Regions from separate parts of the Bradyrhizobium sp. RDI18 genome, predicted to be linked through region 1. Evidence: predicted binding sites of a transcription regulator. Region 1 holds the regulator's gene; the other holds the start of a gene.
What was found. Region 1 encodes PhoB, which activates phosphate uptake and scavenging genes when phosphate is short. Its sites were predicted from a motif close to TGTCATNNANCTGTCAT; they were not measured.

Region 1 (3,831 bases):
GCTCGACCAGACCAACGTCCTCGACCCCAGGCTCGATCTCAATCTGCTGCGGGCCCGCGTCGGCATGGTGTTCCAGAAGCCGACGCCGTTCCCGATGACGATCTACGAGAACATTGCCTTCGGCATCCGCCTCTACGAGAAGATCTCCAAGTCGGAGATGGACGGCCGGGTCGAGAAGGCGCTGCGCGGCGGCGCGCTGTGGAACGAGGTCAAGGACAAGTTGAACGCCAGTGGCCTTTCGCTGTCCGGCGGTCAGCAGCAGCGGCTCTGCATCGCGCGCACGGTGGCGGTGCGGCCCGAAGTGATCCTGTTCGACGAACCGTGCTCGGCGCTGGATCCGATCTCGACCGCCAAGATCGAGGAACTGATCCAGGAACTGGCGGAGGATTACACCATCGCCATCGTCACCCATAACATGCAGCAGGCGGCGCGCGTCTCGGACAAGACCGCCTTCATGTATCTCGGCGAGCTGGTCGAATTCGACGACACCAACAAGATTTTCACCTCGCCGCGCGATCGACGTACCCAGGACTACATCACCGGCCGGTTCGGCTGAGCATGATCCGGAAAAGTGGGGACCGTTTTTTCGAACAGATCATGCTCAACAAGAAAACGAAATCATGATCCGTCCGATCGGCTCATGATTTGAGGAGATAGAAGATGGCTTCCGAACACACCGCCAAGGCGTTTGACAGCGACCTCCAGGAATTGACGCGTCTGGTCGCCGAGATGGGCGGCCTTGCTGAGCGCATGATCACCGAATCCGTCGACGCGCTGGTCCGCCGCGACGTCGCGCTCGGCAAGCACGTCGTCGCCACCGACGTCGAGATCGACCGCCTGCAGCATCTGATCGAGGAGCGCGCGGTGCTGACCATCGCCCGCCGCCAGCCGATGGCGATCGATCTGCGCGAGATCGTCGGCTCGATGCGGGTTGCCACCGATCTGGAGCGAATCGGCGACCTCGCCAAGAACATGGGCAAGCGCGTCGCGGCGCTGGAGAACGATTTCCAGCCGCTGAAACTGATGCGCGGCCTCGAGCACATGACGGATCTGGTGCAGTCGCAGGTCAAGTCGGTGCTGGACGCCTATGCCGCGCACGACCTGCCGGCGGCGATGGCGGTGTGGAAGGGCGACGAGGAAGTCGACGCCATCTGCACCTCGCTGTTCCGCGAACTCCTCACCTACATGATGGAGGATCCGCGCAACATCTCGTTCTGCATCCACCTGATGTTCTGCGCCAAGAACATCGAGCGGATCGGCGACCACGCCACCAACATCGCCGAAACCGTGTTCTACATGATCGAGGGTCAGCAGATGCTCGACAAGCGCCCGAAGGGCGACATGACGAATTTTGCCACGACCGTACCTAACACTTGAGGGAAGCAGGATGAGCGCGCGCATAATGGTGGTCGAGGATGAGGAAGCGCTGACCACGCTGTTGCGCTACAACCTCGACGCTGAAGGTTATGAGGTCGAAACTGTCGCCCGCGGCGACGACGCCGACACGCGGCTGAAGGAGCGCGTGCCCGATCTCGTCGTGCTCGACTGGATGCTGCCGGGGCTCTCCGGCATCGAGCTGTGCCGCCGCTTGAGGGCTCGCCCCGAGACCAAGCAATTGCCGATCATCATGCTGACCGCGCGCGGCGAGGAGAGCGAGCGCGTGCGGGGGCTGGCGACCGGCGCCGACGATTACATCGTCAAGCCGTTCTCGGTTCCGGAACTGCTGGCGCGGGTAAAGGGCCTGTTGCGGCGGGCAAGCCCCGAGCGGCTCGCCACCGTGCTGACCTATGGCGACATTGAACTCGATCGCGAAAAACGCCGCGTCGCGCGTTCGGGCCGCCAGATCGATCTCGGCCCGACCGAGTATCGCCTGCTGGAATTTTTCCTCGAGCATCCCGGCCGCGTCTTCAGCCGCGAGCAGTTGCTCGACAGCGTCTGGGGCCGCGACATCTATATCGATGAGCGCACCGTCGACGTCCACATCGGCCGCCTACGCAAACTGCTCAACCCCGGCCGCGAGCAGGATCCGATCCGCACCGTCCGCGGCGCAGGTTACGCGCTGGACGACCGGTTTGCGAAGGTGGAGCCGTAGCGCTCTACTGTCGTCGCCACGAGTTCAACCGTCGTCCCCGCCTAGTGCGCAATTGCGCACGGGGCGCGGGGATTCATAACCACAAATCTAGATTGTTGAAATGCGCTGGAGCTCCAGCGAAGCATAACCACAGACAACTGTGATTATGGGTCCCTGCGTTCGCAGGGACGACATCGTTGAGATAACGGCGCGCGCCCTTACCTGGTTTGCTTCGGCTGCTGCCTCCGCCGATCGGCGGCGGGCTGGTAGGCGATGCGCGAGTGGTGGGCGCAATAGGGCAGGCCCGTGAGCGCCTTGCCGCCGCAGAAGAAGAATTCCGGGCTCGAGGGATCGCCGACCGGCCAGTGGCAGGTGGCCTCGTTCAGTTCGAGCAGCGACAGCCGCTGGCTCATCGGCACGACGTTGTCGAAGGCGATCGGATCCGGCTCCATCTCGACTTCGAAGGCGTGTGCCAGCGCGGTGTTGCCGCGCGAGACCGGGCGCGACACCCGCATCATCGGCTGGGCGGGGCGTGCCTTGCGCTGCCGCGGGGCGGCCGAGGAGGGGCTCTTGGCACGGCCGGAAAGGCCCAGCCGGTGCACTTTGCCGATCACGGCGTTTCGCGTCACATTTCCAAGTTCCGCGGCGATCTGGCTCGCCGACAGTCCGGCTTCCCAGAGCTTCTTAAGCTGTTCGACGCGATCGTCGGACCAGGTCAAAACCGTCATCGTACTCTTCCCTTCGCATCGCGCCGGCCAATCGGGGGCAGCGCTGGCGAGTCATTCGTCTCAAAAATCCCTGCGGTCAGAATCCCTTAGCCCTCGCCGGACGCGCTAACCGCGCCGAACGTTTACGCCTGCACAAAAAGGACTCTAAGGGATCAGAACTGCCGCACGAGATGTCGTACCCGACAGCCCAAAGGCTACAATATGGCGTGACTCGGGCGCAAGAGTCCGGGCCCGAACGTCCACATGTTCTGACATCTAGGCATTTCACTGCGTGTTTTCCACCACACCGCAATCTTACGGATTTTAGCACCTTGCACTGCAGGAAAGGCGGCTCCGTGGCGTGTTGACAGCGCCCCACGCCCACATAGAATGCCTCTCACGTGCCGCCCTTAAGAGGCGGCACGTTTCGTTTTCGCAAGACCGGCTGTTGCCGCGTTCGCGCCAATGCACGCTCGCGGCAGGTCTCAAAGGCAGGTCTTAAAGGCCGGTCTCAAACCTCAGTGATTGCCATGACCAATAGCGCCACGTCGCATCTGCTCCCCGTCTTCGCCAGGGTCGATCTCGGATCTGAACGCGGCGAGGGCTGCTGGCTGACCGCCACCAATGGCGAGCGCTATTTGGACTTCACCTCGGGCGTCGCGGTGAATGCGCTCGGTCACTGCCATCCGCACCTGATCGCGGCGCTGCAGGAGCAGTCGACGAAACTCTGGCACATGTCGAACCTGTTCAAGTCGCCCGATGGCGAGAAGCTCGCCGCGCGGCTCTGCGAGCAGAGCTTTGCCGACCTCGTGTTCTTCTGCAATTCCGGCGCGGAGGCGATGGAAGGCGTGATCAAGGTCGTGCGCCGCTATCAATTCTCCAAGGGCCATCCCGAGCGCTATCGTCTCGTCACCTTCGAGGGCGCCTTCCATGGCCGCACCCTGGGCACGCTCGCAGCAACCGGCTCCGCCAAATATCTCGAAGGCTTTGGGCCGCCGATGGACGGTTTCGACCAGGTGCCGCATGGCGATCTCGAAGCGGTCAAGAAAGCGA
Region 2 (3,831 bases), 320 kb from region 1:
CGCGATCTCGTTCGGCATCAACCGGCTGCGGCCCGCGACAGCACAATTGCTGTTCTGGGCCTTCTCGGCGCTGATGGGCATTTCGCTGTCGTCGATCTTCCTGGTGTACACGCACACCTCGATCGTGCGGGTGTTCTTCATCACCGCGGCGACCTTCGGCGCACTGAGCCTCTACGGCTACACCACCAAGCGTGACATGAGCGGCATGGGGTCGTTCCTGTTCATGGGCCTGATCGGTGTCATCATCGCGAGCCTGGTCAACCTGTTCCTGGCAAGCTCGATGCTGCAGTTCATCGTCTCGGTGGTTGGCGTGCTGGTGTTCGCGGGCCTCACCGCCTGGGATACCCAGCGGCTGAAGAACGACTACATTTACGGCTACGCCTCGGAGGGCGGCGAGATTGCTGAGAAAGCGGCGATTACCGGTGCGCTGTCCCTTTACCTGAACTTCATCAACCTGTTCACGCTGCTGTTGCAGCTACTCGGCCAGCGCGAATAGGCGCTTATCGACCAGGTATGAGTTGAAGCCCCGGCCTCGCGGCCGGGGCTTTTCTTTTGCGCGCAGCAAAAATATCCTGCCGGCATGTCCACACCTGAAATCCGGCCTGCCACTGAGGCCGACCTCCCCGCCATCACCGAGATCTACGAGCACGCGGTGCGCTACGGCACCGCCACGTTCGAACTCGTCCCGCCCGACCTCGCCGAAATGACCCGGCGATTCAGGACGCTGTCGGATGGCGGCTTTCCCTATTTGGTCGCCGTCGTCGAAGGCCAGGTGATCGGATACGCCTATGCCGGCCCCTACCGGCCACGGCCGGCCTACCGCTTCACGGTGGAGAATTCGGTCTATTTGAAGCCGGCCACGCACCGGCGCGGCATCGGGCTCCAACTGATGCAGCGGCTGATCGCCGAATGCGAGGCGCGGGGCTACCGGCAGATGATCGCGGTCATCGGCGACTCCGCTAATGCCGGCTCGATCGGCGTTCACGCCAAATGCGGGTTCCAGATGATTGGGACGCACGCCAATGTCGGCCTCAAGTTCGGCCGCTGGCTGGACACGGTCATGATGCAGCGCGCGCTCGGCGAAGGCGGGTCGACGGTCCCCGCTTCGTCGTCTGACTAAGCGTGGCGCCTCTTTGGCGGTACACCGCAGGGCGGCCCAGACTCAAAATCGCGAAAACAACCCCATGCAAAGTAGAATGGGCCCCGGCTCGCAGTAGCCCAGCCGATTAAACCACCGCCAGCTTGCGGTCGATCACCAGCAGCACGCGTTCGAGTTCGTGGCCGCGGCGCAGGATCAGTCCGGTCGCCGAGATCACGCTGTACATGCCCTGCTTGCGCGCGAGCCGCGGATCTTTCTCGATGCGATAGATCGGAACTTCGGAAGCGCGGCGGAATACGGAGAACACCGCGCGGTCTTTCAGAAAGTCGATGGCATAGTCGCGCCACTCGCCGTCGGCGACCATGCGCCCATACAGATTGAGGATACGGTTGAGTTCGAGGCGATTGAACGTGACGCGATTCGGCGGCGTGCTCGCAGTGGCGACGCGCGCCACTGCGCGGCTATCGCTTGGATCGGTGTCCTCCGATATCAGGGTCATGGAGCGCCTCCTGTCATCCGATTTACATGATCGCGCTAACCGCGGGGCGCCGCAAGGGGTGTAAATGCGAAGGAAACTGCGGCGGATGGCCCGATATGCCTCGAAATATCGATTCACGGGATCGTTAGCGGAATCTTATTGCTGCCCTACTTCCGCCAACCGTCCGCCCCGCTAGATTGCGAAAAGAAAATCCTGCGTTGGCCCGGTCCTTTCGGTTCCGGATTCCTCAGCCCCCAGCCCCCGGGGCCGTCGGGATCGGGCCTGTTCGCAGGAGGGAGTTAATCCCGATACTGGGCCAACGAAAGTTGGTCCTTTTTCGTTTGGGGTTGCGGTCTGCGTGGGATGCGCGTTTGTGCGCCACCGTTTCGCCAGCGGCCGGCGCATCCATCCAAGGACTTCGCCAAGAAAATTTCGAGAACAGAATTAGCGCAGCGCCGTCATGGCGGCGCCGAGCATCGCGCCCGGCTTGTCGCGACTGCCGTCCTGGACGTAGACGACCGCGGCGTCCACGCCGTCGCGGGAAATATTTTCAAGCGGAATGGTCCAGCTTCCCGAACCGCCGTTCCAGTCGCCGACCTTCACGAGGTTGCGTACCACGTTGTAGTAGGTGAGCTGCTGGCCGCGATTCTCGCCGCGCCCGATCGAGATCGGCACCGCCTTCGAGACCGAGCAGATCCAGACTTCGCCCCGGCCAGCCGTCGGCACCTTGCTCGCCTCTACCGAGACATTGAGCAGCTTGCCCGACAACGTCATCTTGACCGGCACCGACATCACGCCTTCAGTCTTGCTGGTATTCTTGATGGCGCCTTCGATGGCGGCGCGATCGCTGCCGATCACCTGCGCCGAGCCGTTGACGATCATCTGCGGCGTGTAGAGGTTACGATCGCCACGCACATGCGAATAGGCCTTCTGACGCGCGCTGAAACGCGAGTCCGCCAGCGTGTCCTTCCAGCCAAGATAGTCCCAGTAGTCGATCGGCATGCTCAGCGCGATGATGGACGGATCCTTGGCGAGCTCGCCGACGATCTGGTCGGCCGGCGGACACGACGAACAGCCTTGCGAGGTGAACAATTCGACCACGGTGCGCGGCTCGGCATGAGCCGGACGGATGATGGCGATGATCGCGCAGACGCCGAGCGCACCGGACCATCGCGATATGCAGTTGTAGGCCATCATCGCTGTCATCGTGCGAACCAGGCGTAGCGTTTTCCATCCGTAATTGTACGGGGCATGATTTGATATCCCAAAGGCGCACCCCAGACGCGCGAAAGCGGCCTTGTCATAGGCCGCCTTCTCCTTGCTCGCTACTCACTTCGAAGTGAGGCACCGATCACAAATCCGCGTCAAGCCGCGAGTTTGCGCAGCACATAATGCAGAATGCCGCCGTTTCGGTAGTACTCGAGCTCATCGAGGGTATCGATGCGGCAGAGCAGCGGCACGCGCTGCAGCGAACCGTCGCCGGACACGACCTCGGCCGTCAGGGTCTGGCGCGGCTTCAAATCACCCTGGAGCCCGCGAATCGTCACCGTCTCGTCGCCCTTGAGGCCGAGCGATGTCCACGACGTGCCGTCCTCGAAGGTCAGCGGCAGCACGCCCATGCCGACCAGGTTGGAGCGATGGATGCGCTCGAAGCTCTGGCAGATCACGGCGCGGACGCCGAGCAGACGGGTGCCCTTGGCCGCCCAGTCGCGCGAGGAGCCGTTGCCGTATTCGGCACCCGCGAACACCACCAGCGGCACGCTTTCCTGCTGATACTTCATCGCCGCGTCGTAGATCGACATCTGCTCGCCGTCGGGCCAGTGCTTGGTTAGTCCGCCCTCCGGAATATTGCCGTCAGCGCCCTTCAGCATGAAGTTCTTGATGCGGATGTTGGCGAAGGTGCCGCGCATCATGATCTCGTGGTTGCCGCGCCGCGTGCCGTACTGGTTGAAGTCGGCGGGTCGCACCTGGTGCTCGCTGAGGAATTTTCCAGCCGGCGAAGTCAGCTTGATCGAGCCGGCTGGCGAGATGTGGTCGGTGGTGATCTTGTCGCCGAACATCGCCAGGATCCGCGCGTCGACCACGTCCGAGATCGGATCGGGCTGCTTCTTCATGCCTTCGAAATAGGGCGGGTTCTGCACATAGGTCGAGCTCATGTTCCAGCGATAGGTCTCGCTCTCGACCGTCTTGATCTTGCGCCAGTTGGTGTCGCCCTTGAACACGTCGGCGTAGCGCTTCTTGAAGATCGTGGCTG

Region 2: ACFXS9_RS35210 (DUF2794 domain-containing protein) is a predicted target of PhoB. The motif match lies at 1,610-1,626, and genes of this name have one in related genera.

What each region holds. Positions count from the first base shown of each region.
Region 1 covers NZ_JBICRN010000008.1:5,719,138-5,722,968, forward strand. The annotation lists gene pstB (phosphate ABC transporter ATP-binding protein PstB) at 1-556, shown strand, start outside; gene phoU (phosphate signaling complex protein PhoU) at 661-1,377, shown strand; gene phoB (phosphate regulon transcriptional regulator PhoB) at 1,388-2,092, shown strand; gene ACFXS9_RS36675 (GcrA family cell cycle regulator) at 2,290-2,799, opposite strand; gene ACFXS9_RS36680 (aspartate aminotransferase family protein) at 3,309-3,831, shown strand, end outside.
Region 2 covers NZ_JBICRN010000008.1:5,395,933-5,399,763, reverse strand. The annotation lists gene ACFXS9_RS35220 (Bax inhibitor-1/YccA family protein) at 1-496, shown strand, start outside; gene ACFXS9_RS35215 (GNAT family N-acetyltransferase) at 581-1,120, shown strand; gene ACFXS9_RS35210 (DUF2794 domain-containing protein) at 1,227-1,598, opposite strand; gene ACFXS9_RS35205 (DUF1223 domain-containing protein) at 2,022-2,783, opposite strand; partial or broken gene acnA (aconitate hydratase AcnA) at 2,942-3,831, opposite strand, start outside.